DNA from 3 places in the Serratia sp. AR11 genome. Region 2 is predicted to be linked to each of the others. Evidence: predicted binding sites of a transcription regulator. Region 2 holds the regulator's gene; each other region holds the start of a gene.
What was found. Region 2 encodes sigma-54, which starts transcription at its own class of promoters, with help from an activator protein. Its sites were predicted from a motif close to GTTGGCACANNTTTCGCTNT; they were not measured.

Region 1 (10,375 bases), 540 kb from region 2:
GACGCGCCCTAAGTGTTGCAGACTAAATCAGCGATTAAGCTTCTTTAGGACCGCGGCTTGCACGCTTACGATCGTTTTCAGTCAGGTGACGTTTACGAATACGTACGGACGTTGGCGTAACTTCTACCAGTTCGTCATCATCGATGAATTCCAGAGCTTGCTCCAGGGACATCTTGATAGCAGGAACCAGGGTAGTCGCTTCGTCAGTACCGGAAGCACGCATGTTGGTCAGCTTCTTACCGGTCAGGCAGTTCACGGTCAGGTCGTTAGAACGTGAGTGAATACCGATGATCTGGCCTTCATACACTTCTGCACCGTGACCCAGGAACAGCTTGCCGCGATCTTGCAGACCGAACAGGGCGAATGCTACCGCCTTGCCCTGGCCGTTAGAGATCAGCACGCCGTTCTGGCGCTGGCCGATTTCACCCTGGCGCACGTCATCGTAGTGGCTGAAGGTGGAGTACAGCAGACCGGTACCGGAAGTCATGGTCATGAACTCGGTACGGAAACCGATCAGGCCACGCGCAGGGATCAGGTAATCCAGGCGAATACGACCTTTGCCATCTGGGATCATGTCCTTAACGTCACCTTTGCGCTCACCCATGGCTTGCATGACTGAACCCTGGTGCTGTTCTTCGATATCCAGCGTCACGTTTTCGAATGGCTCTTGCATGCGGCCATCGATTTTACGGTTGATAACTTTAGGACGGGAAACCGCCAGCTCGAAACCTTCACGACGCATGTTTTCGATCAGAACCGACAGGTGAAGTTCACCACGGCCAGATACGCGGAATGCATCAGCATCTTCGGTTTCTTCAACACGCAGTGCCACGTTGTGCACCAGCTCTTTGTTCAGACGGTCGAGGATCTGACGTGAAGTCACGTACTTGCCTTCTTTACCACAGAACGGAGAGGTGTTGACGTTGAAGTACATGGTTACCGTCGGTTCATCAACAGACAGTGCCGGCAGCGCTTCAACCGCGTTCACATCACAGATGGTGTCAGAGATGTTCAGCTCGCCCAGACCGGTGATAGCGATGATGTCACCCGCTTCAGCGATAGGCGCTTCGATACGCTCCAGACCCATGTGGGTCAGAACCTTGGCAACTTTACCGTTACGGGTTTTGCCTTCGCTATCAATGATAGTGATCTGTTGGTTCGGCTTGACCTTACCACGCTTGATACGGCCGATGCCGATAACGCCCACGTAGTTGTTGTAGTCCAGCTGAGAGATCTGCATCTGGAACGGTGCTTCGAGCTCAACCTGCGGTGCAGACACGTGGTCTACGATCGCCTGATACAGCGGGGTCATGTCTTCCGCCATCTCGTTGTGGTCAGTACCCGCGATCCCCATCAGTGCAGAAGCATAGATGATTGGGAAGTCGAGCTGCTCATCGGTCGCGTCGAGGTTAACGAACAGGTCGAAGACCTGATCAACAACCCAATCAGGACGTGCGCCCGGACGGTCAACCTTGTTGATTACCACGATCGGCTTCAGACCATTAGCAAACGCTTTTTTGGTCACGAAGCGGGTTTGCGGCATTGGGCCATCCATTGCATCCACAACCAGCAGCACCGAGTCAACCATTGACATCACACGCTCAACCTCACCGCCGAAGTCGGCGTGTCCTGGGGTATCCACGATGTTGATGCGGTAGTCTTTCCAATTAATGGCGGTGTTTTTAGCGAGGATGGTAATCCCACGCTCTTTCTCCAAATCGTTGGAGTCCATTACGCGTTCGGTGGCTTCTACACGCTCTCCGAAAGTACCGGATTGTTGCAGCAGCTTATCAACCAGGGTGGTCTTACCATGGTCAACGTGGGCAATAATGGCGATGTTACGCAAATTTTCGATCACAGCTTTGCCTCAGGCATTAGAAATAGCGCGCTATTGTACACGTATTAAGCGAGGGACTAAACAAGATCACAACAGTCTCTTATAAACAACTGTGTACAGGTCAGTATGTGATCCCTTTCACGGTGCAAAAAGCAGCATCTGGTGCACTTTTGCACCATTACAGTGCTCCACTCCGCATTGATTGCACCATTTAAGTGCAAACCGTCACTGATGGTGCATACTGATTCTGTGCAAAAGCCGCGCAGAAAGGCGATTAAAGCGCTTTCGCAAAGTTGGCACAGTTTTCGCTTTAGTCTTTTCAAGACAAAAAAAGCCAGTTCCACAGATTCGTTCCACGACGAAGACAATGACAAATCCGGGAGAGTTAAGTATGTCCGCTGAACACGTTTTGACGATGCTGAATGAGCATGAAGTGAAATTCGTAGACCTGCGTTTCACTGACACCAAGGGTAAGGAACAGCACGTTACCATCCCTTCTCATCAGGTAAATGCCGACTTCTTCGAAGAAGGTAAAATGTTTGACGGCTCCTCGATCGGTGGTTGGAAGGGCATCAACGAATCTGACATGGTGCTGATGCCAGACGCCAGCACGGCGGTATTGGATCCGTTCTTCGAAGAATCCACTCTGATCATTCGCTGCGATATCCTCGAGCCAGGCACCATGCAGGGCTACGACCGTGACCCGCGTTCAATCTCCAAGCGTGCAGAAGACTTCCTGCGTTCTTCCGGCATCGCGGACACCGTGCTGTTCGGGCCTGAGCCAGAATTCTTCCTGTTCGATGATATTCGTTTCGGCAGCAGCATCCGTGGTTCCCACGTAGCTATCGACGATATCGAAGGCGCATGGAACTCCGGCACCAAATACGATGGCGGCAACAAAGGTCACCGTCCGGCAGTCAAAGGCGGTTACTTCCCGGTTCCTCCGGTCGACTCGTCACAGGACATCCGTTCTACCATGTGTTTGACCATGGAAGAAATGGGCCTGGTGGTTGAAGCGCACCACCACGAAGTGGCAACCGCAGGTCAGAACGAAGTGGCAACCCGCTTCAACACCATGACCAAGAAAGCCGACGAAATCCAAATCTACAAATACGTGGTTCACAACGTGGCTCACGCATTTGGTAAAACCGCGACCTTCATGCCGAAACCTATGTTCGGTGATAACGGCTCCGGTATGCACTGCCACATGTCACTGTCCAAGAACGGGACTAACCTGTTCGCCGGCGACAAATACGGCGGCCTGTCTGAAACTGCCCTGTTCTACATCGGCGGCATCATCAAGCACGCCAAAGCGATCAACGCCCTGGCCAACCCGACCACCAACTCTTACAAGCGTCTGGTCCCAGGTTACGAAGCACCGGTGATGCTGGCTTACTCAGCCCGTAACCGTTCTGCTTCCATCCGTATCCCAGTGGTAGCAAGCCCGAAAGCGCGCCGTATCGAAGCCCGTTTCCCGGATCCAGCGGCCAACCCATACCTGTGCTTCGCAGCTCTGCTGATGGCAGGCCTGGACGGTGTGATTAACAAAATCCACCCTGGCGATGCCATGGACAAAAACCTGTATGACCTGCCACCGGAAGAAGAAGCTGAAATTCCAAAAGTTGCAGGCTCTCTGGATGAAGCGCTGGCTGCACTGAGCGAAGACCGCGAGTTCCTGACCCGCGGTGGCGTATTCACCGACGACGCGATCGACGCTTACATCGATCTGCGTAAAGAAGAAATGGACCGCGTTCGCATGACGCCACACCCGGTTGAGTTCGAACTGTACTACAGCGTTTAAGTTTTACCGCGCCGTCTGCGGACGGCGCTCAGATTTAGTTGTCTTTTTTTGTTGCCGTGGAAACTTTCTGCCCATCTTCGGATGGGTTTTTTTCTCCACCGTATTTTCTGCAAAACTATTCCGTGCCGCACGCAGGGCGGATGGAGTAGGATAGATGCACTAAAAAGGTGCAGGAGTCTGCTATATGGCAACTGGCAAGCTGCCCGATGCTGGGCAGATCCTCAATTCTCTCATCAACAGCATCCTGCTGTTGGATGACTCGCTGGCGGTTCATTACGCCAATCCGGCGGCACAACAACTGCTGGCACAAAGTTCCCGTAAACTTTTCGGTACACCGTTACCCGATCTGCTCGGCTATTTTTCGCTGAATGTCGATCTGATGCGTGAGAGCCTGCGCGCCGGCCAGGGCTTTACCGATAGCGAAGTGACCCTGGTGGTTGACGGGCGCGCGCATATCCTCTCCCTGACCGCCCAGACGCTGTCTGAAGGTTATATCCTGATAGAACTGGCGCCGATGGATAACCAACGTCGCCTGAGCCAGGAACAGCTGCAGCACGCCCAGCAAGTTGCCGCCCGCGATCTGGTTCGTGGCCTGGCGCATGAGATTAAAAATCCGCTTGGCGGGCTGCGCGGTGCGGCACAGTTGCTGGCCAAGGCTCTGCCCGATCCGTCGCTGACCGAATACACCAAGGTGATCATTGAACAGGCCGACCGCCTGCGCAATCTGGTCGATCGCCTGCTGGGCCCGCAACGGCCAGGCCAGCACATTACTCAAAGTATTCATCAGGTGGCGGAGCGAGTCTGCCAACTGGTGTCGCTGGAGAAGCCGGATAACGTAACGCTGGTACGCGACTACGACCCGAGCCTGCCGGAGTTGGCGCACGACCCGGATCAAATCGAACAGGTGTTGCTGAACATCACTCGCAATGCACTGCAGGCGCTGGGTGAAGCCGGTGGCACCATTACGCTGCGCACCCGAACCGCATTCCAGATCACCCTGCACGGCACCCGCTACCGGTTAGCGGCACGTATCGATATTGAAGATGACGGCCCCGGCGTACCGGCGCAGTTGCAGGACACGCTGTTTTACCCAATGGTCAGCGGCCGCGAAGGCGGTACCGGCCTGGGTTTATCTATCGCCCGTAATCTTATCGATCAGCATTGCGGAAAAATTGAATTTAACAGTTGGCCAGGACATACCGAATTCTCGGTTTACCTGCCTATTCGCCAGTGAGGTTTTCTATGCAACGAGGGATAGTCTGGATCGTCGATGACGATAGCTCCATCCGCTGGGTGCTTGAACGCGCGCTCACTGGAGCGGGTGTGAGTTGCGTGACCTTTGAAAATGGCAATGCGGTACTGGAAGCCCTGGCCACGCAAACTCCTGACGTGTTGCTGTCTGACATCCGCATGCCGGGTATGGATGGTCTGGCGTTGCTCAAGCAGATCAAGCAGCGTCACCCCATGCTTCCGGTCATCATAATGACGGCACATTCGGATTTGGACGCCGCGGTCAGCGCCTACCAGCAAGGAGCGTTCGATTACCTGCCAAAACCCTTTGATATCGATGAAGCGGTCGCGCTGGTAGAGCGCGCCATCAGCCATTATCAGGAACAGCAACAACCGGCACGCAGCCAGCCGGCCAACGACCCGGTGGCGGACATTATCGGCGAAGCCCCGGCGATGCAGGACGTGTTCCGCATCATTGGCCGTCTGTCGCGTTCATCGATCAGCGTGCTGATCAACGGCGAATCCGGCACCGGTAAAGAGCTGGTGGCCCATGCCCTGCATCGCCACAGCCCGCGAGCCAAATCTCCGTTTATCGCGTTGAATATGGCGGCGATCCCTAAAGACCTGATCGAATCCGAGCTGTTCGGCCACGAGAAAGGGGCTTTTACCGGCGCCAATCAGATCCGTCAGGGCCGTTTTGAGCAGGCCGACGGCGGAACGCTGTTCCTGGATGAAATCGGCGATATGCCGCTGGATGTTCAAACCCGTTTACTGCGGGTGCTGGCCGATGGTCAATTCTACCGGGTCGGTGGATACGCGCCGGTGAAGGTGGACGTGCGCATTATCGCCGCCACCCATCAGAACCTGGAGCTGCGGGTACAGGAAGGTAAATTCCGTGAAGATCTGTTCCATCGCCTGAACGTCATTCGCGTACATCTGCCACCGTTGCGTGAACGTCGTGAGGACATACCTCGTCTGGCGCGCTACTTCCTGCAAGTGGCGGCAAAAGAGCTGGGCGTTGAGGCGAAGAATCTGCATCCGGAAACCGAAACCGCCCTGACCCGTCTGCCGTGGCCAGGTAACGTGCGTCAGTTGGAAAACACCTGTCGCTGGTTAACCGTGATGGCCGCCGGGCAGGAAGTGCTGATTCAGGATCTGCCGAGTGAGCTGTTTGAAACCGCTGCGCCGGAAACGGCCGGCCACAGCTTGCCGGACAGTTGGGCTACGCTACTGGCGCAGTGGGCCGACCGGGCACTGCGTTCCGGTCATCAAAACTTGCTGTCGGAAGCGCAACCGGAAATGGAGCGCACCTTGCTCACTACCGCGCTGCGCCATACCCAGGGGCATAAGCAGGAAGCCGCTCGCTTGCTGGGTTGGGGCCGCAATACGTTAACGCGCAAGTTGAAAGAGTTGGGAATGGAATAGTTTGCGTTGTTGATTATAAAAAACATAATCAAGCGCACAAAAAATCGACGGTTTCAGGCTTTACAGCCGCTCTGCCGGCAGTATGATCGGGGCGCACACTCTGGAGGCTCTCGATGCTGGACTCATTGGTCGCATTCATTTCCCAAGGCGCGGAGCTTGGCTCTGCCGCCAGCCACACACCACAGGCAGCCGTTGCTGCGGTGTTGTGCGCCGCACTGATTAATTTCTTCAGTTAAAACAACGGCCGCTGTAGCGGCCGTTGTTTTACTCATCAAATAACCCGAGAGAATTGCTGAGTGCGCGCCTGTTGTCGCAGGTAGATATCAAAACACATGCAAATATTGCGGATCAGTAACCGACCGCGCGGTGTGACGCGAATACCCTGCTCGTCACGCTCCACCAGCCCATCACGTTCAAACGGTGCCAGCAGTTGCAGGTCTTCGGCAAAATAGCTGGCGAAGTCGATAGCGAACTGTTGCTCTATTGCCAGATAGTCCAGTTTGAAATTGCAGATCAGCGTTTTGATCACCTCACGCCGCAGACAGTCGTCTTCCGTCATCGCCAGGCCGCGCCACAAGGCATGCCCCTGCTCTTCTACGCTACTGTAATAGGTCTTCAGCTCTTTCTGGTTCTGGGCATAGCTGTCCCCCAGCATGCTGATGGCGGATACGCCCAGCCCCAGCAAATCGCTGTCACCCTGAGTGGTGTACCCCTGGAAGTTGCGGTGCAGTTTCCCTTCGCGCTGTGCCACAGCCAGTTCATCATCCGGGCGGGCAAAGTGGTCCATGCCGATAAACTGATAGCCGGACTCGGTCAGCGAGGCGATGGTCTGCTGCAGGATATCCAGTTTCTGCTGCGCGCTCGGCAAATCCGCATCTTTGATTTTGCGTTGGGCTGCAAACAGGTTCGGCATGTGGGCGTAGTTAAATACGCTGAGGCGATCCGGGTTGAGTTCCGCCACCCGCTGCAGGGTGTAAGCAAAGCTCTCCGGCGTCTGCTTTGGCAGCCCGTAGATCAAATCAATATTGGTGGAGTTAAAGCCCAAAGCCTTGGCGCGAGCGATCAGAGCGAAGATAAAGGTTTCATCCTGCTCACGGTTCACCAGCCGCTGCACTTCTTTATTGAAATCCTGCACCCCCATGCTCAGGCGATTAAAGCCTTCGCTGCGTAAATGATCGAGCACATCCAGCTCAATCTCGCGCGGATCGACTTCGATCGACATTTCCAAATCGGGGAGAAAATCAAAGTGTTGGCGCAGCATTGCCACCAGCTTGCTGATTTGCGACTTGCTCAGATAGGTCGGTGTGCCGCCACCCCAATGCAACTGACCAACTTTACGCCCGGCAAACAGAGGCGCGCGCTGGGCGATTTCCTGTGCCAGCACCGCCAGATATTCATCGGCCTTGTGCGTCTGACGCGTCACCAGTTTATTGCAGCCACAGAAATAGCAGAGTTTGTGGCAGAAAGGGATATGCACATACAGCGACAGCGGACGTTCTGGATAGCGCTCAGCAGCGCGTTGAAACGCCGCTTCGTCATAGCCCTGGTTGAACTCCAGCGCTGTGGGGTATGAGGTATAACGCGGCCCTGAATAGTTATATTTCTGGATCAGGGCCAGATCCCAGACAATTGCCTGCTCTGACATGCTCACTCCTTCCGATATTTTTTTCTACCGGGCCGGGAAATGGGCAGTTGTCTACGCTGTCTGGCCGCGGAAGCGCTGCGAAAACGCGTTTTGCGTTTAGACAGCCGCCATAGTTTACCGAATAACCACAGCAGATAACACATCAAGAGTAGGGCTATTGTCAGGATCAGCCACATGACGCGTTAAATTACGTCTTTCGGGTTACCGCCTTTCAGCAGCTTCAGGATATCTTCCCGCTTCTCTTCTTCTTCTTCTTCGTCGTCATCACCCAATTCAATGCCCAATTGCTCCATCAGGGCATCGATACGATCCAGCGTCTGATCAACATATTTCTGATCTTCGTCGCTCAGAGTCTCGCCGTCATCAATGCGATCCAGCAGTGCGTCCAGACGCTCATCGTTTTCCAGCTTGGCCAGTTCTTCTTCCGGCGTCAGACGTGGCTTAGGCTTGGCTTCAGCTTTCGGCTTGGGTTGCGGTTTGGCTTTTGGCTTATCTTCAACCACCAGCGCTACCGGCACTTTGCTGCCGATACGCGGATCTTTGGTCTGGGCCGCCGCTTTATTTTTTTGATTGGTGGACTCAACCTGGGTGCGAGAACCGGAAGCGAGACCACGGCGTTTTTTCGCACGCTTGTGTTCACGGGCTTCCTGATCGAGCTCCGCGCGGCTTTTCTTTTTGTTTTTCGGCGTCGCCGCGCTGCTGCGTGGGGCGCGAGGTGCTTTTGATGGCTGGTTCATAGCGTATGCTCTTAGGTATGTAGATTCAGTATAGAGATAGATGCTATACGATTGCGGCGGAATCTAGCAGAAAGCGGACAAAGAAAAAAGGCGGCAGGTTAAACCTGCCGCCTATTTGCACCCTCTTTCGAAGGATATTCCTGCTACGCGTTCCGTGCGCACACTCAACATCCTGGTTTTTCCTTTTGCTATAAACGCATTCCCTGCCGCACTACGTCCTTCATCCTGAAAGAAAAATCGTCCCTGGCACAATCCCTGCACATCCACTCTTCCTGAGCGCGCTTCCTGCGGGCATCCAAATTGCAGTGACTTCACCATCCTTGTGCTATTCGCAAATTCAGATGCAAATAGGTCAATTCCTTCTGGGTTCATCCTGGCACTCCAGCACTTCCTGTGCACTCCATGAGATTTATCACCCTTCCCGGATGTTCCTTAATCCTGCACAGCCTTGTGCTGCAACCTACTTTACGCTATCAGGAGTTAGGCTCAAGGTAGCTGCCGGGCAATTGGCATAACAAAAAATACATCGGAGAATTAACATTCTGTTTTTAAAGGTAAAGAATAAAAACAGCTTTCGAATAAAGCGACATTGCCCCCTATTCGAATGGCGAATGTCTCACAAGCTCGCAGAGGTCTGACTGCCACGCCCTGCTGGCCCGATGCTTAAAAACAGAGAAACACACCATTTTTACCGCTGATGCAGTTATAATCGCCAACCAGTTAGCCATCCTTGCGGAGACGAAAAATTTTGACCAGCAAGAATTACAATTATCATGTGACCCATTTCGTCACCAGTGCGCCCGATATTCGCCATCTTCCGGGGGATGAAGGTATTGAAGTTGCGTTCGCCGGTCGCTCTAATGCCGGTAAGTCCAGCGCGTTAAATACCCTGACCAACCAGAAAGGTCTGGCGCGTACCAGTAAAACGCCGGGCCGTACCCAGCTGATTAACCTGTTTGAAGTGGAAGAAGGCATTCGCCTCGTCGACCTGCCAGGTTATGGCTACGCCGAAGTTCCTGAAGAGATGAAACGCAAATGGCAGCGTGCGCTGGGTGAATACCTGCAAATGCGTAACTGCCTGAAAGGCCTGGTGGTGCTGATGGATATCCGCCATCCGTTGAAAGATCTCGACCAACAGATGATTCAGTGGGCCGTCGAAGTCGGTACGCCGGTCCTGCTCCTGCTGACCAAAGCGGACAAGCTGGCATCTGGCGCGCGCAAGGCGCAGCTCAATATGGTGCGTGAAGCGGTAGTGCCGTTTATGGGCGATATCCAGGTTGAAGCCTTCTCCTCACCGAAAAAAATCGGCGTCGACAAGCTGAGCCAGAAACTGAACACCTGGTTTAACGAGATCCCACCGGAAGTACTGCCGGAAGATGACGACACCGCCGGCGAATAACAACGCCCCAGGTGCCGCAGTAGCCGATGTGGAAACGCATCGGCTTTTTTACGTCTGCGATCCGCGAAATCAGGCCTTTTTCGTTATCTAATTACAGTTTTGACTGAAAATCATCATAAATTCTTATGACCATTTAACGATGAGAACTCAGCGGATGAGCAAATTCAGGGGATAAAACGAGGAAAAAGCGTTTCGGATAGAATAGGAAAAACTTATGGCTTGGCTTTGTTTTTACAATAAAAAACGCCCCAGTCAATACTGACTGGGGCGGCTAAATATTCAGCCAAATCCGATTACGTGA
Region 2 (10,375 bases):
AGGCCTGCGCCGAACATGACTTTATGCTGGAGCCGACCGGCGGCATCGATCTGGAAAACTTCGAGCCGATCGTCGAGATCGCACTGGCTGCGGGTGTGAAGCGGGTGATCCCACATATCTACAGCTCTATCATCGATTCCGCCACGGGCAACACTCGCCCGCAGGACGTTAAAACCCTGCTGGCCATCACCAAAACGCTGGTCGGGTAAACGCATTATCGGATGACGTAAGGCAGGGAGGCGACAGGCTTTGTATCCACAGGCGCGGGCATTCCGCGCCGCTATCTATCATAAGGATAACTATGCGAAACTGGCAGTCTCCAACCCTACGCACCGCGTTAACTCTGGCGTTACTGGCGATGACCAGCCCGGTGCTGCATGCTGAGGATGCAATGAAATCTACGTCATCTCATTTTGCTTATATCGGTACTTACAATCCCAACGGTGAAGGCGTTTACCGGGTGCAGGTTGACTCGGCCAGCGGTGCGTTAAGCGCCAGAACGCTGGTCAGCAAGCAGGCCAATCCGGCACAGCTTACCGTGGATGCCAAAGGCCAGACGCTGTATGTCGCCAGTGAAGTGGCGGATTTTAACGGCACCAGGCACGGCGGCATTATTGCCTACCATATCAATCCGTCCGATGGCAGCCTGACGCAGCTTAATCAGGTCGATTCACAAGGCGCGGGGCCGGTTTATCTTTTTCCGACGCCCAATGGCCGTTATCTGCTGGTAGCGAACTACGTCAGTGGCACCGTGGCGGCCTTCCCGCTGGAGAGTGACGGTAAACTGGGCAACGCCAGCTCGGTGCAGCAACAGCAAGGGCCTGCAGGTGCCGGCAAGCCGGAAGGCGCGGTAGAAGGCAGTTTTGCCATCAGCGATCACAATGGGCCGCATGCGCATATGATCGCCAGCGATCCGAGCGGCAAGTTTGTGTTTTCTACCGATCTGGGGCTGGATCGGATCTACCAGTGGCGCTTTGACGATGCCAGTGGCCAGCTGACGCCGAACGATCCGCCGTGGATCGCCGCATCTTCTGCTGGTGCCGGCCCACGTCACTTTGTCTTCCATCCGGACGGCAAAACTGTGCTGCTGGTGAATGAAGAGGCCTCGACGCTGACCAGCTACCGTTTCGACAGCCAAAAAGGGACATTGAAACAGTTACATGTCGTTTCTTCGTTGCCTGCCGATTATAAGGGTACCAACTTTGCCGCCGGGCTGGTTCTGAGCGCAGACGGCAAAAATCTGTATGTTGCCAACCGGCTACATAACAGCATCGCGCAGTTCAGCGTCGGCAGCGATGGCGAGTTGCACGCGGTGGCGGAAACCTGGACGCGTGGCGATTATCCACGCTCCCTGACGCTAAGCCCGGATGGCCATTATCTGTATGCCATGAACCAACGCAGCGATAACGTCACCCGCTTTGGCGTGGATAAGGTCAGCGGCAAACTCAGCTTTGTTGAAGGCTATACGCCGGTGGGCAGCCCCTCGCAAATGGTGTTCTTGCCGGTGGCGAAGTAACCCGTTGCCCGCCTGATTCCCCAGGCGGGCACCTTAATTGACGGAAAGAGAATGGTGCGATTTCCCTACCCGCGTTTGGCCTATCTGTTTGATGCTTTGCAGTCAGAGACTTTGCCACAGGAAGAGCTGGCGAAGCGCTTTGCTGTTTCCACCCGAACTGTGCGCGCCGACATCACCGCGCTGAACGATATTCTGGAAAACTATGGTGCCCACTTTGTGCATAGCCGTGGGGCGGGTTATCGCCTGCAGGTCGATGACGTCGTACTGTTTAGCGCCCTGCAACATCAGGAACGTAAAAAACACGCCACGCCACGCAGCGCGCAGGAACGGGTGCACTATTTGCTGATTCGTTTTCTGACCTCAGCCTTTTCTCTGAAACTTGAAGATTTAGCCGATGAATGGTTTGTCAGCCGTGGCACGCTGCAAAACGACATGGCTGAGGTAAGAGAGCGTCTGGCGCACTACCAATTGACCATTGAAACCAAACCGCGCTACGGCATGAAGCTGTTTGGTTCGGAGATGGCGATCCGCGCCTGTCTGACCGATCTGTTATTCCAACTGCACCTGGCCGATGCCGAAAATCCGCTGCTCAACAATGAGATCCTGCGGCAACCGCAGGTGACGACCTTTGCCGGTTTGCTGCATCCGTTGCTGTCGCAATATGCCATTCGTTTGACGGACGAAGGTGAGCAGTATCTGATTTTCTATTGTGCAGTGGCGCTGCAACGCATTACCGATGGTTATCCGCTGCCGGACTTTGACGTTGAGGACGGGGATGACGCGGTGCGCAAGGTTTCGACCTGGCTGGCCGGGGAACTGCGTAAAGCCAGTGGCAAAGAGATATCGATAGCGGAAGAGGCCTACCTGCGGGTGAACATTGCTGCGCGGCGGGTGCAGGAGGTGCAACCTACCGAGATCAACGCCGACGATGAAGAAGCGCTGGTGGATTACATTCTGTCGTATATCAACGCGCACTATAACTACAATCTGCAGGGTGACAAGCAGCTGCGTGCCGATCTGCTGACCCATATCAAGACCATGATCACCCGGGTGAAATACCAGATTAATATCCCCAACCCGCTGCTGGCGAACATTAAACAGCACTACCCGATGGCCTATGACGTGACGCTGGCCGCGGTCTCCAGCTGGGGGAAATATACGCCCTACACCCTGAGTGAAAACGAGATCGGTTATCTGGTACTGCACATTGGCGTTGGGCTGGAGCGGCATTACAACATCGGCTATGAGCGACACCCGCAGGTGATGCTGGTGTGCGATACCGGTAACTCGACGGTGCGGATGATCCAGGCGCAGATCGCACGCAAATACCCGCAACTGGTGATGACGCGCATCGTTTCACTGCGAGATTACGAGGTGCTCAGCCATATCGACGAAGACTTCGTTATTTCCAATGCGCGGGTTAGCGAAAAGAACAAGCCGGTGGTGGTGATGTCGCCGTTCCCGACCGAATACCAGCTCGAACAGCTCGGCAAACTGGTGCTGGTGGATCGTACCAAGCCCTATATGCTGGAGAAGTTCTTCGACGCCGAGCATTTTATGTTGGTCAATGAACCGCTGACCCAGGCGGAATTATTCCAGCAGGTGTGTCGTCAGCTTGAGCAAGAAGGCTATGTTGGCGAAGATTTTTACCCTTCAGTGGTCGAGCGCGAGGCGATTGTTTCTACCCTGCTGGGTGAAGGGATCGCGCTGCCGCACTCGCTGGGGTTGCTGGCGAAAAAAACCGTCGTGGTGACGCTGCTGGCGCCGCAAGGGGTGGCCTGGGGTGAAGGTGAAATTGCCCACGTGATTTTCCTGCTGGCGATCAGCAAGAGCGATTACGAAGAGGCGATGGCAATCTACGATCTGTTCGTCACCTTTGTGCGCGAACGTTCGATGAGTCGCCTGTTGGGCAGTGATAATTTCGACAGTTTCAAGGCGGTGGCGCTGGACTGTTTAAGCCGGATCTAGCTGCAGGAATGATGTGTTGTAAAGTAGGTGCGCTGCATGTAGCGCACCTGACTCTTTAGTCTTCGTCAAAACCGGAATTGATCAGTTCGATCACCGCCGCGAGTGCCTTGGCTTCATCCGGGCCGGTGGCTTCCACTTCGATATGACGGCCCTGCGCGGAGTCCAGCATCAGCAGCGCAATCACGCTGCTGGCTTCGGCCTCGGTGCCACTGTCGTTGCGTAGCATCACCTCGGCATCAAAGCTTTGCACCAGCTCAAACAGCTTCATCGCCGGGCGCGCGTGCATCCCCAGCTTGTTTTTGATTTCAACCGTTTGTTTGACCGTCATTGTTTGCGTTTTTCCAGCGTGCGGTGGCGCGACTGCACGTTTTTGCCGCGTGAGCGGAAGTAGTCGGCCAGCTGTTCTGCCACGTAGACTGAACGGTGCTTACCGCCGGTACAGCCAATGGCGACCGTCAGGTAGCTGCGGTTGTTGGTTTCCAGCATCGGCAACCACTGTTCGAGATAGCTGCGGGTCTGGTAGATAAAGTTGTGCACTTCGGTGTGGCGATCGAGGAACGAGGCGACGGGTTTATCCAGACCGGTCATCGGGCGCAGTTTCGGATCCCAGTGCGGGTTAGGCAGGAAGCGCACGTCAAACACGTAATCGGCGTCGATTGGAATACCGTGCTTGAAACCAAAGGATTCGAACACCATGGTCAGTTCGCGCTCGCGTTTGCCCAACAGGCGGGTACGCAGCATTTCGGCCAGTTCATGCACTGACATTTCTGAGGTATCGATGATCAGATCGGCCCTGGAGCGCAGTGGCTCAAGCAGGTCGCTCTCTTCATCGATGGCGCTTTCCAGCGACAGGTTCTTGCTCGATAGCGGGTGCAGACGGCGAGTATCACTGTAGCGGCGAATCAGCGTATTACGGTCGGCATCGAGGAACAGCAACTGCGGCGAAAAACTGTCCGGCAGTTGAGTCATCGCATATTCAAACACTTCCGGCGATTCCGGCATGTTACGTACGTCGATGCTTACCGCAGCGGAGCTATTGCGTTCCGCCAGCGTATTGGCAAGCTGCGGCAGCAGTACCACGGGCAGGTTATCAACGCAGTAAAAACCCATGTCTTCCAGCGCCCGTAAGGCGACGGATTTCCCTGAACCGGAACGGCCGCTGACAATCATCAGCACCATGTGGCAACTCCCCCTGGCATCTCAGTGGCGTTTATCGCCACCGTTAGAAACTTTAGGATCCCTGTCCGAACCGGGATCCATCGTGGCTAAACAGTATCGTTATCCGGGCTGGAAGTCACGCCAGCCGGGCGTTACTCGGTGATGATTTGGTAAAGCTCTTCGTCACTTTGCGCCGCACGCAGGCGGCGGCATACGGTTTTGTCGGCCAGGCGTTTGGCGACCAGCGACAGAGTATGCAAATGGGTTTTACATTGGTCGGCAGGTACCAGTAAGGCAAACAGCAGATCGACCGGCTGGTTATCAATGGCGTCAAAGGCGATAGGTTGGTCGAGACGGATAAACACGCCAACGGCCCGCAGTGTGTCCTCTTCCAGTTTGCCGTGGGGAATAGCGATACCATTGCCGATACCGGTACTGCCCATGCGCTCGCGGGTGAGAACCGCGTCAAACACTACCTGTGATGACAGGTTGAGCTGTTTTGCGGCCAGTTCGCTGATAATTTCCAAAGCCCGTTTCTTGCTGGTGCAATGGACGGAGCTTCTGGTGCACTCGATGTTTAACACCGAGCTTAATTGCATTGTTTCGTTGTTCATCTCATCTTCACTTAAAACCACACCAGCAAGCAGGAGGCTTGTGAGGTGATTTTTCGCCTTGTTTAACCCTTGATGGCTTATCGGCGCGATACCCATACAGGTAACGCGCCGATGGCCGAGGCTACGTTTGAGCCGTACCCGCTGACGGAAACGGCCCAGAATGTCAGTGTTGTTTCAGTTTGTCTTTATGTTTGTTCAATTGACGCGCCAGTTTGTCGATCAGGCTATCAATTGCAGCATACATGTTCTCGTCTTCCGAGGTGGCGTGCAACTCGCCTCCATTCACGTGCACCGTCGCTTCCGCAATCTGCTGCACTTTTTCCACACTAAGTACGACATACACCTGATTTATGCGATCAAAATACTGTTCGAGTTTGGCGAACTTGGTGTTCACGAACTCGCGCAAAGGTTCGGTGATTTCGATGTGGTGTCCGGTAATGTTGAGCTGCATAATGTCTTCCTTCTCAATAGAGGTCAAACCAACTGTTTACGTTGGTTGGACGGCGGGATGGACAAAGACTCTCGGTACTTGGCGACGGTACGCCGTGCCACGATGATCCCCTGGTCGGAGAGCAGGGTGGCCAGCTTGCTGTCGCTGAGCGGTTTGGCGGGGTTTTCCGCCGCGATCATTTTCTTGACCACTGCCCGGATCGCCGTAGAGGAGGCTTCGCCCCCGCTGTCGGTATTCACATGGCTGGAGAAGAAATATTTCAATTCGAAAATGCCGCGCGGACTGTGCAAAAACTTCTGCGTGGTCACGCGTGAAATTGTCGATTCATGCATCTCCACGGCCTGGGCAATATCTGCCAGCACCATGGGCTTCATAAATTCTGTGCCCTGTTCAAAGAACGCCTGTTGCTGCTCGACGATGCAGCGCGAAACTTTCAGCAGAGTGTCGTTTCGGCTTTCCAGACTTTTGATCAGCCATTTCGCTTCCTGCAAATTGCTGCGGATGTACTGCCCGTCACTGTCGTTACGTGCGCTATTGCCCATCGCGGCGTACTGCTGGTTGATCTTCAAGCGTGGAATGCTGTCGCTATTGAGCTCGACCGTCCAGACATCCTGCACTTTGCGCACCAGCACGTCCGGGATCACATACTCGGATTCGCCGGTGTTGATCGACTGACCCGGACGGGGATCCAATGACTGGATCAGCAACATCGCTTCTTTCAGTGTATCTTCTTTTGAGCGCGTTGTTCGCATCAGGCTGCGAAAGTCGTGGTTAGCCAGCAGGTCCAGATGCTCGCTGATGATCAGGCGTGCCTCAGCCAGATAGGGCGTGTCTTTAGCGTACTGGGAAAGCTGAACCAGCAGACAATCGCGCAGGTCGCGCGCGGCGACGCCAACCGGATCAAAACGCTGTACGCGCTTCAATACCGCTTCGACTTCGTCCATTGTCACATTATCGTCACCCAGACTCTCCAGAATGTCTTCCAGCGGCACGGTGAGATAGCCGGTGTCGTCAACGGCGTCGACGATTGAGGTGGCAATAGCGGCATCGGTGTCGGAAAACGGTGTCAGATCCACTTGCCACATCAGGTAATCCTGCAGGGTCTGGGTGGTCTCGCCCTGATAAACCGGTAGCTCATCGTCACTGTAATCGGTGCGGGTACCGGACGGCGTACCGGCGGTGTAGATTTCGTCCCAGGTGGCGTCGAGCGGCAGCTCTTCGGGCATGTCCTTTTGTTCCAACGCCTCGCGGGTATCCAAACCTTCGGTTTCGACAGTTTCTTTGGCGTCGACTTCTTCGTGCAGGTCGCTCTGTTCAAGCAATGGGTTGCTCTCTAACGCCAGCTGTATCTCCTGCTGGAGCTCAAGCGTGGACAACTGCAGCAGGCGGATAGCCTGCTGGAGCTGGGGGGTCATGGCCAGTTGTTGGCTAAACCTGAGTTGCAAACCTTGCTTCATAATCTTCAGTCTACTTCCGTTAACAGTCGTCCATCAGGACGCGCTGGCACTCAGAGGCGGAATTCTTCGCCCAGATAAACGCGTTTCACCTGCTCATCGGCCAGAATAGCATCCGGCGTGCCGTGGGCAATCAGTTTGCCCTGGCTGACGATATAGGCGCGTTCACACACGTCCAGCGTTTCGCGCACGTTATGGTCGGTGATCAGCACGCCCAGGCCGCTGTCACGCAAGTGCTCGATAATTTTTTTAATGTCGATAACGGAAATCGGGTCAACCCCGGCGAACGGTTCATCCAGCAGGATGAATTTCGGATTCGCCGCCAGCGCACGGGCGATCTCGACGCGGCGGCGTTCACCACCGGACAGCGCCTGGCCCAGGTTGTCGCGCAGGTGGGAGATATGGAATTCTTCCATCAGCTCTACCGCACGGTCTGCTCGCTGCTCGCTGCTGAGATCTTCACGGATCTCCAGCACGGCCATCAGGTTGTCATACACGCTGAGGCGGCGGAAGATGGAGGCTTCCTGCGGCAAATAACCGATGCCACGGCGCGCACGGGCGTGCAGCGGCAGCAGGCTGATGTCTTCTTCGTCAATCACGATACGCCCGGCATCACGCTGAACGATACCCACCACCATGTAGAAGGTGGTGGTCTTGCCGGCGCCGTTTGGCCCCAGCAGGCCGACGATCTCGCCGGATTTCACTTTCAGGCTGACGTCTTCAACAACTTTGCGGCCCTTGTAGGCTTTCGCCAGGTTTTCTGCGATGAGTGTAGCCATAAGTGATTAGTTACTCTTCTTTTGCCCGTTTTTGTCTTGCAACTGCGACGGTACCAGAACCGTAGTCACGCGTTTGCCTTTGTCGCTAAACGCCTGCATTTGCTGCTGTTGCACCAGATAGGTGATGCGATCGCCTTTTACGTTGCTGTCGAGCTGTTCCAGATAGGCATTCCCGGTCAGGGTCACCAACTGCGACGCCACATCGTAACGGACCTTCTGCGCGTGGCCTTTCACCGGCTTGCCGCTGTCTTGCATCTGATAGAAGGTCACCGGATTGCCAAAGGCTTCGATATAAGTTTTGTTCTGATCGCCGCCTGGGCGGGTCACCACAACCTTGTCTGCCTTGATATCGATAGTGCCTTGCTTGATCACCACGTTATCGGTAAAGGTGCTGACGTTGCTCTGCATATCCAGAGACTGTTTCAGTGAGTCAATGCTTACCGGTTGGCTGGAGTCGGACTTCAGCGCCCAGGCGGGTGCGCTGGCGGCCAAAATCAAGCTGCCGATCAACAAATTACGGCTTGGTTTGTTGGTTCTGAATTTCATAGTTGGTCTTAACCTTATCAATCAGCTCAGCGGTTTTGGCCCGCAGGTTCCCACGCATTTTCATGCCGTTAGAGGTGAAGTTCGTCCCATAGAGCGTCACTTCGTCATCCGAAGCCACATCCTGGGTCACCAGGTTCACCTGAGCATTGTCTGTTTTAATTTTTTCCAGCTGTGAGGTGGTGGTCAGGCTGTTCACCTCGACATGGCCGTAAAGATACAGCATCCGGTCTTTAGTCAGTTTGGCGCGATCGGCGCGAACTGACCAGGTGGCCACCGCGTTTTCATCAAACAGCGTCATCACCGGCTGGGTAAACCAGCTTAATTCGTCGGCCTCATAGTACTTTACGTCTTCCGCCACCAGCTTATAGCTCAGCTTGCCGGTCGGATTGTACACTATGGTGACCGTGTGCTGGCTCTGATAAGTCGGGTCTTTACTGTTAGCCGGTCCCGGCATGGCATCATCATTGACATCAGTCATGTTCCAGCCAATCAGCGCCAATGCGATCACCGCCAGCAGGATGGTGATCCAAAGTTTGGTTTTACTCATATCGACAGCCCTTTGGCGTCCTCCAGCTTGTTCTGAGCCAAAAGAATAATGTCACACAGCTCGCGCACCGCACCGCGGCCGCCGGCAATGCGGGTAATATAGTGGGCTCGTGGCAGCAACAGAGGATGTGCATCTGCTACCGCGACTGCCAGGCCAACCTGGGCCATTACCGGCCAGTCGATCAGATCGTCACCGATATAGGCTACCTGATCTGCCGTTAGCGACAGTGTATCCAACAGTTCGCGGAAGGCCAAAAGCTTATCGGATTGCCCCTGATAAAGGTGGGTAATACCGAGGGTATTTGCGCGGTCTTCCAGCAGCTTGGCGGAGCGGCCGGTAATAATTGCCACTTCAATATCCGAGGTTTTCAGGCAGCGAATGCCGTAACCGTCGCGCACGTTAAACGCTTTTAGTTCTTCACCGTTGTTGCCCATGAAAATCAGGCCGTCTGACAGCACGCCATCGACATCACAAATCAGCAGGCGGATTTTACCGGCGCGCGCCATGACGTCTTGTTCTACAGGCCCGTAGCAGGTTTCAACCAGACTCATTGAGTTCTCTTCCATAATTAAACGACGCCGGCGCGCAGCATGTCATGCATATGTACCACACCCAGCAACTGGTCGCCATCGGCAACCAGCACTGAGGTGATATGACGTTGCTGCATCAGGTTCAGCGCGTCGACCGCCAGCAGGTTCGGCCGCACTCGCACGCCACCGAGCGTCATGACATCGACGATCCTGGCCTCGTTGAGATTGATACCCATATCAAAAATCCGGCGCAGGTCACCATCGGTAAAGATACCGGCGATCTTCATCAGATCGTCACAGATGACCGTCATGCCCAGATTTTTGCGGGTGATTTCCAGCAGCGCGTCGCGCAGCGATGCATCGGCGCTGACGTGGGGAATTTCATCGCCGCTGTGCATGATATCACTCACGCGCAGCAGCAGTCGGCGGCCCAGAGCGCCACCAGGGTGTGACAACGCAAAATCTTCCGGCGTGAAACCGCGGGCTTTCAGCAGGGCGACGGCTAGCGCATCGCCCATCACCAGGGTGGCGGTGGTGCTGGTGGTCGGTGCCAGGCCGAGCGGGCAGGCTTCCTGTGGCACCTTGATGCACAGGTGAATATTCGCCGCTTTGCCCAGCGAGCTTTCCGGGTTGTTGGTCATGCAGATCAACGGGATTTGCTGGCGCTTCAATACCGGGATCAGCGCCTGGATTTCGTTGGACTCGCCGGAGTTGGAGATGGCGAGCACAATATCCTGCGCAGACACCATGCCCAGGTCACCGTGGCTGGCTTCCGCAGGGTGGACAAAGAACGAAGGCGTGCCGGTGCTGGC
Region 3 (10,375 bases), 2.1 Mb from region 2:
GTTGTTGATCGCGGCGCGTTACCAGACGCGTCGGCAACCTCGGCGGGTACAAGGCAGCGCCTGGGCCTGTGGTTACGGCCATGAAGACGCGATGGTGATCACCGCCACCGGTTTTGCTCAGCCGTTGCGAGTGATGTTTGCCCCACTGTATCAACTGCGCCGCTGGCTACCGGGATCCTTCGGTGACCGGTTACACCGTAACGCATTCGTTGCCTTCTGCCGCGGTCTGGCCGCCGTAGAGTTGGCGGTGCTGCTGGTCGTGGCTTTTGCCTGAGGAGATAACGATGACCTATCCCTATGTGTTACTCGGTTTGCTGCAGGCCTTGCTGTTACTGGCTGTTGCCCCGCTGTTTGCCGGCATCAGCCGGGTGCTGCGTGCCCGCATTCATACCCGACGCGGCCCCGGCGTATTACAGGAATACCGTGATATCGCCAAACTGCTTAAACGCCAAAGCGTGGCGCCGGGGGCTTCCGGCCTGGCTTTTCGCGCCATGCCTTACTTACTGACCGGCACCTTGCTGGCCATCGCCTGTGCACTGCCGATGCTGACTACCGCCTCACCACTGCCTGCCATCGGTGATGTGATCACCCTGATCTATCTGTTCGCCGTGGTGCGCTTTGTGTTTGCCATTGCCGGGCTGGATACCGGTAGCCCCTTCACCGCTATCGGTGCCAGCCGTGAGGCAGTGTTAGGCATTCTGGTCGAACCGATCCTGTTGCTGGGTCTATGGGTGACGGCGCTGGTCGCCGGTTCCACCCAACTGAGCGCCATGGTGCAAAGCCTGCTGGGCTTGCCGCATCACGCCTGGCTGCCACTGCTGTTGGCCGGTTTGGCCTGCGCGTTCGCCACCTATATCGAAATGGGCAAGCTGCCGTTCGACATGGCAGAAGCCGAACAAGAGCTGCAGGAAGGCCCGCTGACGGAATATTCCGGCGTCGAGCTAAGCATTATCAAATGGGGCATCAGCCTCAAGCAACTGGTGGTGCTGCAACTGTTCCTCGGCGTGTTCCTGCCCTGGGGCCAGGCGGCACAGCTCACTGCCCCGCAGCTGTTGACTGGACTGGTGCTGGCGCTGTTCAAGCTGTTGTGTGCGGTGGTGCTGATCGCGGTTCTCGAAAATAGCGTGGCACGTTTGCGCTTCCTCAAGACGGGCCGTACCACCTGGGCCGGTTTTGGGCTGGCTTTTCTGGCGCTGGTTTCCTGGCTGGTCGTCGGCTGAACAATGATTAAGGCAATCAATAATGACTAACGAACATCAAGGCCAGCACTATCTGGCGGCGTTGCAGCAACAATTCCCCGCTGCCATGCTGGCGGCAGAATGGCAAACGGCCGACCAACTGACGGTGACCGTCAAACTCAACGCGCTGCCGGAAGTGGTGGAATGGCTGTATTACCAACAGGGCGGCTGGTTGTCGGTGCTGTTTGGTAACGACGAACGCACGCTGTGTGGCAATTACGCGCTGTATTACGTGCTGTCGATGGAGCAAGGCACCAAATGCTGGATCACGGTACGGGCCGAGGTTGACGCCCAAACGCTGGAGTTCCCTTCCGTTACGCCACGGGTGCCTGCTGCCGTCTGGGGTGAACGCGAAGTGCGCGACATGTATGGCCTGCGCCCGATCGGTTTGCCGGATGAACGCCGGTTGGTGCTGCCGGACGACTGGCCGGACGATCTCCACCCGTTGCGCAAAGACGCCATGGATTATCGTCAACGGCCCGCGCCCACCACCGATGTGGAAACCTATCCGTTCCAGAGCCTGGCCGGAGACAAAGCCAACGTGGTGCCGATCGGCCCGCTGCATATCACCTCGGATGAACCCGGTCATTTCCGCCTGTTCGTCGACGGCGAAGACATCATTGATGCCGACTACCGGCTGTTCTACGTCCACCGTGGCATGGAGAAACTGGCCGAAACCCGCATGGGTTACAACGAAGTGACCTTCCTGTCGGACCGGGTATGTGGCATTTGCGGTTTTACCCACAGCGTGGCCTACACCAGTTCGGTGGAGAACGCGATGGGCATCCAGGTGCCGGAACGCGCCCAGATGATCCGCTCAGTGCTGCTGGAAGTGGAACGCCTGCACAGCCATCTGCTGAATCTGGGGCTGGCCTGCCATTTCGTCGGTTTCGACTCCGGTTTTATGCAGTTCTTCCGGGTGCGCGAACAGTCGATGAAGATGGCGGAGATCCTGACCGGCGCACGCAAAACCTATGGTTTGAACCTGATTGGCGGCATCCGTCGCGACATTATGAAAGACGACATGCTGCAAACCCTGCGGCTGGCGGCGCAAATGCGCAGTGAGTTGGTGGATCTGGTCGATATCTTGCTCAGCACGCCGAATACCGAACAGCGCAGCGTCGGGGTTGGCCGTCTCGATCCGCAGGTGGCTCGCGACTACAGCAACGTCGGCCCGATGATCCGCGGCAGCGGCCACCGCCGCGATACCCGTATCGACCATCCCTTTGCCGGTTACGCCAAACTGCCGGTGGAACTGTGCGTAGAGGACGGCTGCGACGTCTATTCCCGCCTTAAGGTACGTATTCACGAAGTGTTCAACTCGCTCGGCATCATCGAGTTCGGCCTGCAAAGCCTGCCGAGCGGGCCGCTGGCGGTTGATGGGTTCACCTATATCCCGCACCGCTTTGCCCTGGGCTTTGCCGAAGCCCCGCGCGGTGACGATATTCACTGGAGCATGACCGGTGATAACCAAAAGCTGTTCCGCTGGCGCTGCCGTGCCGCGACCTACGCCAATTGGCCAACCCTGCGTTACATGCTGCGCGGCAACACGGTTTCCGACGCTCCGCTGATCATCGGCAGTCTGGATCCCTGCTATTCCTGTACCGATCGCATGACCATCGTCGACGTGCGCAAGCGCCAGTCCATCATAGTGCCGTACAAAGAGATTGAGCGTTATGGCATCGAACGGAAAAACAAACCGTTCTAACCGGAGCCCATCATGCTGAAACTGATTAAAAAAGTGCTGAAAACCGGCCCGGCCACCGTCGCCTATCCGAGCCAGCCGTTGGTTGTAGACCCCAACTTTCGTGGCAAGCCCGAATACAACCCACAGCAATGTATTGCCTGTGGGGCCTGCGCCAACGCTTGCCCATCCAATGCGTTGAGTATGACCACCGATCTGCCCCGCGGCACGGTGCGCTGGCAGCTGTTTCTCGGGCGCTGCATCTTCTGCGCCCGCTGTGAAGAAGTTTGCCCCACCGCCGCCATCCGGCTTTCACAGCAGTTCGAGCTGGCAGTGTGGCGTAAAGAAGACTTATACGAGCAGGCCGACTTTGCCATCTGCCATTGCCGTCAATGCGGCAAAGCCTATGCGTCGCAGAAGGAAATTGACTATGCCATGGCGCTGCTCGGGCTAAGCAGTACAGAAACCGCCACGCGCCGTACGCAGTTTGAAACCTGCCCGGCGTGTAAACAGCAGCAAAACCTGACTCAGGCCGATCGCATAGACGTTGGCCGCCATTTGACCCGGGAGATCATCTCATGAATCCGCCACTGATTGGCCCACGCGACGAAAATGGCCTGCCGGTGCCGATCACCCTCGACGAAAGTATCGCCAAGCTGAAAACCACCTTACTGCAGGATATCCGCCGCTCGGCCTATGTTTATCGCGTGGACTGCGGCGGGTGCAATGGCTGCGAAATTGAGATTTTCGCTGCCGTTTCCCCGTTGTTCGACGCCGAACGCTTCGGTATCAAAGTGGTTCCTTCACCACGCCATGCCGATATTTTGCTGTTTACCGGGGCGGTCACCCGCGCCATGCGTATCCCGGCGATCCGCGCCTGGCAGGCTTCACCCGATCCGAAAATCAGCATCTCTTACGGTGCCTGCGGCAACAGCGGTGGCATTTTCCACGATCTCTACTGCGTATGGGGCGGCACCGATCGCATCGTACCGGTTGATGTCTATATCCCCGGCTGCCCCCCGACGCCGGCCGCCACCATTTATGGCTTTGCCATGGCACTCGGCCTGTTGGATCAGAAAATCAAAGGCCGTCAGCATGACGAAACCCAGGGCGAGGCCACCCGCCTGTTGCACCCGGCATTACCTCAGCCGCTGCGGGTGCTGCTGGATCGCGAAGCCCGGCGGATGGCCGGTTATCGCTATGGCCGCCAGATCGCCGACCAGTTTATGCAACTGTTGGCCGCAGACAGCCCATTGCCGGTCGAACAGCGCATTAGCGCTTACCTGCAACAGCAGGACGATATGCGTTTAAGCGAGATTGTCGGCAATCTGCTGGGGATCTATCAACGGGTACTGCGGGGGGAACTGCGACTATGAGCCACTCCCATGCCCAGGTGGTGTTCTACTCCCTGAGCCGCAAATTCGTGCAAGAGAAAAAGGCCCCACCCAAAGCCCAAGAGGTGATCTATTACAGCCTGGCGATTGGCCACCATCTGGGCGTCATCGACTGTCTGGAAGCCAAACTCAGCTGCCCGCTGGCCGGTTTCCGCGCCTGGGTAGAACAACTGCCCGCGGCCAGCACCGCCCGGCGCAAGCTGGAAGGGGTCGATCGCTTCGGTGAAATCTGTATCGACAGTAGCCATACCCACCTGCTGGCCACCGCGTTAAGCGCTGCCGCCCCGCAAATGAACCCCCAACAGCAAGACTGGAGCCAACAGTTGATCGCCCTGCTGCAGTCGATTGAAAACGAACCCGCCATCTACCTGATGGTCCGGAGGCATGATGACTGACGTTTTATTGTGTGTGGGCAACTGCATGATGGGCGATGACGGCGCCGGCCCGCTACTGGCGGAGCTCTGTGCCGGCAATCCCCCCGCCGGCTGGACGGTGATCGACGGCGGAGCCGCACCGGAAAATGACATTGGGCATATCCGTGAACTGCGCCCTGCGCGGCTGGTGATTGTCGATGCCACCGACATGGGGCTGGCTGCGGGAGAAACCCGGGTGATCGATGAAAAAGACATTGCCGATATGTTCATCATGACCACCCATAACCTGCCGCTGAATTTCCTGATCGACCAACTGCGCGAAACGGTGCCGGAAATCACCTTTATCGGCATTCAGCCTGAGGTGGTGGCGTTTTACTACCCGATCGGCGCCGCGGTACGCCGTGCGGTGACCACCCTGCACCAGCGGCTACATGACTGGCCAATAAATGGCGGTTACCCGCCACTGGTGGTGACGAATGTCTGACGCCGCATCGTCATTTGTGTCGAGATGCCGTCGGTCACTTCGTCAGCATCAGGCTAACCCTCTGCTTTTATTTGATTTTCAGGGTTGGCACGCTTTATGCGTAACCCAAGGCACAACCTATCCATAGTCATACCCGGATGAAGGGTAACTCAGGAGTTATTGATGAACCGGTTTATCATCGCCGATCCCAAGAAATGCATCGGCTGCCGTACCTGTGAAATTGCCTGCGTGATGGCACACAGCGAAAACCAGGATATTTCAGCGCTCAACGCCGCCAGCTTCGCCCCACGGCTGCATGTGATCAAAGGCGTTAACGTCAGCACTGCCGTGCTGTGCCGCCAGTGTGAAGACGCGCCTTGCTCCAACGTTTGCCCCAATGGGGCGATTAGCCGTACCAACGGCATGGTGCTGGTGATGCAGGAGCGCTGCATCGGCTGCAAAACCTGCGTGGTGGCCTGTCCCTACGGCGCGATGGAAGTGATCACCCGCCCGGTTGTCCGCCAGAACGGCGCCGTGATGAGTGCCACCACCGAGAAAGCCGAAGCCCATAAATGCGACCTGTGCATCGGTCGTGATAGCGGCCCGGCCTGTATGCAAACCTGCCCGACCAATGCGTTGCACTGTGTGGATCGCAACATGCTGCAAGAAATGAACGCCGAGAAACGCCGTCGCGCCGCGCTCGATACCCTGTCGTCACTGTTTTAGGAACTGAACCGATGAAAAAAATCACAACCGTCTGCCCATACTGCGGTGCAGGCTGCAAAATGAAACTGGTGGTCGACAACGGAAAAATCATCCGCGCCGAGGCGGCTGACGGCGTGACCAATCAGGGCGAACTGTGCCTGAAAGGCTATTACGGCTGGGACTTTCTCAACGACACCAAACTGCTGACCCCACGTCTGAGCCAGCCACTGATCCGCCGTGAAAAAGGCGGCAAGTTTGAGGCCGTCAGTTGGGATGAGGCCATTAGCTACACCGCGCAGCGGCTACAGCAGATCAAGGATAAACACGGCGCCAGCGCCATCATGCACACCGGCTCTTCACGCGGTACCGGCAATGAAACCAACTACGTGATGCAGAAGTTTGCCCGTGCGGTCGTCGGCACCAACAACGTCGACTGCTGCGCCCGCGTCTGCCATGGCCCGTCGGTAGCGGGTTTGCAGGCCACGCTGGGCAACGGCGCGATGAGCAACTCGATTGGCGATATCGAAAACTCCAAATGCCTGCTGGTCATCGGTTACAACTGTGCCGATTCGCATCCTATCGTGGCTCGCCGGGTGCTGAAGGCCAAAGAGAAAGGCGCGCAAATTATCGTCTGCGACCCGCGCCGTATCGAAACCGCGCGCATTGCCGACCAGCATTTGCAGATCAAGAACGGCTGTAACATGGCGCTGGTGAATGCCTTCGCCTATACGCTGATTGAAGAAAACCTGTATGACCGCGACTACGTGGCGAAATACACCGAAGGTTTCGAGGCTTACCGCCAGCAGTTAGCGGATTACGCACCGGAAGCGGTAGAACAGCTGACCGGCGTCAGCGCCCAGCAAATTCGCCAGGCGATGCGCACCTACGCCAGTGCCCCTTCCGCCACCATCATGTGGGGCATGGGAGTCACCCAGTTCGGTCAGGCGGTCGACGTGGTCAAAGGGCTCGCCAGCCTGGCCTTGCTGACCGGTAATCTGGGCCGGCCCAACGTGGGAGTTGGCCCGGTGCGTGGGCAGAACAACGTTCAGGGTGCCTGCGACATGGGCGTGCTGCCTAATGAGTTCCCAGGTTATCAGGCCGTCACCGACGCCGCGGTACGCGCCAAGTTCGCCGCCGCCTGGGGCATTGACGCCGCCAGGATGGACCCGGAAGTCGGTTACCGCATCACCGAGATCCCGCATTTGGTGCACGAAGGCAAAGTGAAGGCCTACTACATCATGGGGGAAGATCCGTTACAGACCGAAGCCGATCTGAGCCTGGTGCGCGGCGCGTTCGAAGCGCTGGAGTTTGTGGTAGTGCAAGACATCTTTATGACCAAAACCGCTGAACAGGCCGATGTGATCCTGCCAGCCACCTCCTGGGGTGAGCATGGCGGCGTGTTCTCCTGCGCCGATCGCGGCTTCCAGCGTTTCGAGAAGGCCATTGAACCGCAGTACAACGTCAAACGCGACTGGGAGATCATCAGCCTACTGGCCACCGAGATGGGCTATCCGATGCATTACGACGATAACCAGCAAATCTGGGATGAAATGCGTGAGCTTTGCCCGCTGTTTTATGGGGCCACCTACGAAAAAATGGGTGAGCTGGGCCATGTGCAATGGCCTTGTACCACGCTGGAAAGTCAGGGCACTCCTTACCTGTATCAGGGCAACCAGTTCACCACCCCGACCGGTAAAGGCCAGCTGTTCGCCACCACCTGGCGTGCTCCGGCGGAAGTGCCGGATGCAGATTATCCGCTGGTGCTCTGTACCGTGCGTGAAGTCGGCCACTACTCCTGCCGCTCTATGACCGGCAACTGTGCCGCGCTGCAAACCCTGGCGGATGAACCCGGCTTTGTGCAGATCAATCCGCAGGACGCCGAAGCGTTGGGTATTGCCGATCAGCAACTGGTGTGGGTCAGCTCACGCCGTGGCAAGGTGATCAGCCGTGCCAACTATAACGAGCGTATTAACCTGGGCGCGGTGTATATGACCTACCAGTGGTGGATTGGTGCCTGTAACGAGCTGACTCAGGAGAATTTGGATCCGATCTCCAAAACGCCGGAAACCAAATACTGCGCGGTAAAACTGGCGGCAATTAGCGATCAGCACTGGGCGGAAAACTACGCGCAACAGAGCTACAGCGATATGAAGGCCCGCCTGCGTCGCGCAGCAGAAGATGTGATGTAAAGTTGCACTGTCACTTTGTAGAGGGGCGAAGAAATTCGCCCCGATTCACCCGGGCGCAGCATACAGCGCCCCTACAAAAACCACAGAGAGTAATAAAAAGTGTCCCATTCAGGATTACTGCTGCGCATCAGCGGCAAGGTACAGGGCGTCGGCTTCCGGCCTTTTGTCTGGCAACTGGCCGAACAGCTCAACCTGCGTGGTGAAGTCTGGAACGACAGCGCCGGGGTGGAAATTCGCCTGGTGCAACCTGTCGATCTTGAGATACTCCTGCACGTGTTACATCACCAGGCGCCACCGTTGGCACAAATCGACCGCATTCAGCAGCGCTCGTTTACCTGGTTGCAAGCCCCCACCGATTTTAGTATCCGCCCCAGCCAAAGTGGCGCCATGGCAACCCAGATCGTGCCGGATGCCGCGACCTGCCCACAGTGTCTGCAGGAAATGAACGATCCGCAGGATCGGCGTTACCGTTATCCCTTTATCAACTGCACCCATTGCGGCCCGCGCTTTACCATTATTCGCGCCATGCCATACGATCGTCCGGCAACCAGCATGGCGCCCTTCACCCTCTGTCCGCACTGCGCCTGGGAATATCATTCTGCGCAGGACCGACGTTTTCATGCCCAACCGGTGGCCTGCAGTGATTGCGGCCCACAGCTGTTTAGCTGTCTGGCGCCAGGGCAGCCGCAGCATCAGGGGGATGAAGCGCTGCAACAGGCCGTTGCTGCGTTGGCTGCCGGGCAGATTGTGGCGATCAAAGGCCTGGGCGGTTTTCATCTGGCTTGCGATGCCACCAACACTCAGGCCGTCGAACGGCTGCGCCTGCGTAAACGGCGGCCGGGCAAACCACTGGCGGTGATGCTGCCTGATGCCGGCTGGCTGGTACGCTGCGTAAGTGGCGTTAGCCTGGCGCAATTACAGGCATTGTTAACTTCACCCGCCGCGCCTGTGGTGCTGGTCCCCCAATCCCCTTACTCGCCGCTGTCTGCCGCCGTGGCTCCGGGGTTGGATGAAGTTGGCCTGATGTTACCCGCCAACCCGATTCAACATTTATTGATGCAGGCGATACAGCGCCCCCTGGTGATGACCTCAGGCAATGCCGCTGGCCGTGCTCCGGCGTTAACCAATGAGCAGGCATTGGCTGATTTGGTCGACATTGCCGATCTGTGGCTGATGCACGATCGCGAGATCTTGCAACGCGCAGACGACTCGCTGGTGCGTTTGCTCCCCAAAGGCCATGAAATGCTGCGCCGGGCGCGCGGGTTCGTTCCCGACGCCCTGCCGCTGCCGCCCGGCTTCCCTGCTCAGCAGCCCCTGTTGGCGGTGGGCGGCGATCGCAAAAATACCTTTTGCCTGGTTCAGGGAAATCAGGCCCTGCTCGGCCCGCACTTTGGCGATTTGGAGCAAGAGGATATTCGGCAGCAGTGGCAACAGGCCATCAGGCACTTCACCGGTTTATACCATTGCCAGCCGCAACGGCTGGCCAGCGATGCCCATCCCGGTTATGTCAGCCACCAATGGGCGGCCCGGCAGTCACTGCCGGTGACCCCGGTGCTGCATCATCATGCGCATCTGGCCGCTTGTCTGGCCGAGCACCGTTGGCCACTGGAAGGCGGTGCCGTGATCGGCCTGGCGCTGGATGGTCTCGGTTATGGTCAGGGCGGCGCCCTGTGGGGCGGCGAGTGTCTGCTGGTTGATTACCGCCGCTGTCGTCATCTGGGGGGATTGCCCGCGGTGGCGCTGCCCGGTGGCGATCTTGCGGCTCAGCAACCCTGGCGCAATCAGTTGGCGCACTTCGCGCGCTTCGTACCGGACTGGCAAAGCTACCCTCAGGCCGAACGGCTGTTGGCTTCCCCATGGCGACCGTTGCTGCAAGCGATTAAGGCCGGTATTAATGCCCCGCTGGCCTCCTCCTGTGGCCGCTTGTTTGATGCTGCCGCCGCCACCCTGGGCTGTGCCCCGACACAGCAAAGTTGGGAAGGCGAAGCGGCCAGCCGGTTTGAGGCGCTGGCGCACCAAAGTGGGCCTTGCCCACACCCGGTGACATTGTCACTAACAGACGAGCAATTTGATCTTGCCGCGTTCTGGCAACGCTGGCTGGCCTGGCAAGCGCCCGCCCCGCAACAGGCCTGGGCCTTTCACGATGCGCTGGCGCAGGGTTTTGCCAGTCTGGCCAAGCATTTTGCCCTGCAGTATGGCATTGGCCATGTGGCGTTGAGCGGCGGTGTGCTGCATAACCGCCTGCTGCGTCAACGCCTGCAGCACCATCTGGCCCCTTTGCAGATACTGCTGCCACAGCAACTGCCTGCAGGTGATGGCGGGCTGGCG

Region 1: the regulator sigma-54 is predicted to act here: its motif matches at 2,130-2,149, upstream of glnA (glutamate--ammonia ligase).
Region 3: the regulator sigma-54 is predicted to act here: its motif matches at 5,258-5,277, upstream of hydN (electron transport protein HydN).

What each region holds. Positions count from the first base shown of each region.
Region 1 covers NZ_CM150739.1:5,420,446-5,430,820, forward strand. Annotated here, with positions in the region: gene typA (ribosome-dependent GTPase TypA) at 35-1,858, opposite strand; gene glnA (glutamate--ammonia ligase) at 2,229-3,638, shown strand; gene glnL (nitrogen regulation protein NR(II)) at 3,823-4,872, shown strand; gene glnG (nitrogen regulation protein NR(I)) at 4,881-6,293, shown strand; gene ACSOSI_RS25590 (YshB family small membrane protein) at 6,407-6,529, shown strand; gene hemN (oxygen-independent coproporphyrinogen III oxidase) at 6,565-7,938, opposite strand; gene yihI (Der GTPase-activating protein YihI) at 8,121-8,675, opposite strand; gene yihA (ribosome biogenesis GTP-binding protein YihA/YsxC) at 9,424-10,074, shown strand; gene spfP (small protein SpfP) at 10,354-10,375, opposite strand, start outside.
Region 2 covers NZ_CM150739.1:4,877,045-4,887,419, reverse strand. Annotated here, with positions in the region: gene dagF (2-dehydro-3-deoxy-phosphogluconate aldolase) at 1-209, shown strand, start outside; gene ACSOSI_RS23080 (lactonase family protein) at 302-1,516, shown strand; gene ACSOSI_RS23075 (BglG family transcription antiterminator) at 1,568-3,484, shown strand; gene npr (PTS phosphocarrier protein NPr) at 3,540-3,812, opposite strand; gene rapZ (RNase adapter RapZ) at 3,809-4,663, opposite strand; gene ptsN (PTS IIA-like nitrogen regulatory protein PtsN) at 4,795-5,256, opposite strand; gene hpf (ribosome hibernation promoting factor) at 5,420-5,707, opposite strand; gene rpoN (RNA polymerase factor sigma-54) at 5,731-7,164, opposite strand; gene lptB (LPS export ABC transporter ATP-binding protein) at 7,215-7,940, opposite strand; gene lptA (lipopolysaccharide ABC transporter substrate-binding protein LptA) at 7,947-8,486, opposite strand; gene lptC (LPS export ABC transporter periplasmic protein LptC) at 8,455-9,033, opposite strand; gene kdsC (3-deoxy-manno-octulosonate-8-phosphatase KdsC) at 9,030-9,584, opposite strand; gene kdsD (arabinose-5-phosphate isomerase KdsD) at 9,602-10,375, opposite strand, start outside.
Region 3 covers NZ_CM150739.1:2,744,437-2,754,811, reverse strand. Annotated here, with positions in the region: gene ACSOSI_RS13055 (proton-conducting transporter transmembrane domain-containing protein) at 1-274, shown strand, start outside; gene ACSOSI_RS13050 (respiratory chain complex I subunit 1 family protein) at 285-1,220, shown strand; gene ACSOSI_RS13045 (hydrogenase large subunit) at 1,243-2,946, shown strand; gene ACSOSI_RS13040 (formate hydrogenlyase complex iron-sulfur subunit) at 2,959-3,504, shown strand; gene ACSOSI_RS13035 (NADH-quinone oxidoreductase subunit B family protein) at 3,501-4,298, shown strand; gene ACSOSI_RS13030 (formate hydrogenlyase maturation HycH family protein) at 4,295-4,711, shown strand; gene hycI (hydrogenase maturation peptidase HycI) at 4,704-5,174, shown strand; gene hydN (electron transport protein HydN) at 5,337-5,879, shown strand; gene fdhF (formate dehydrogenase subunit alpha) at 5,891-8,047, shown strand; gene hypF (carbamoyltransferase HypF) at 8,147-10,375, shown strand, end outside.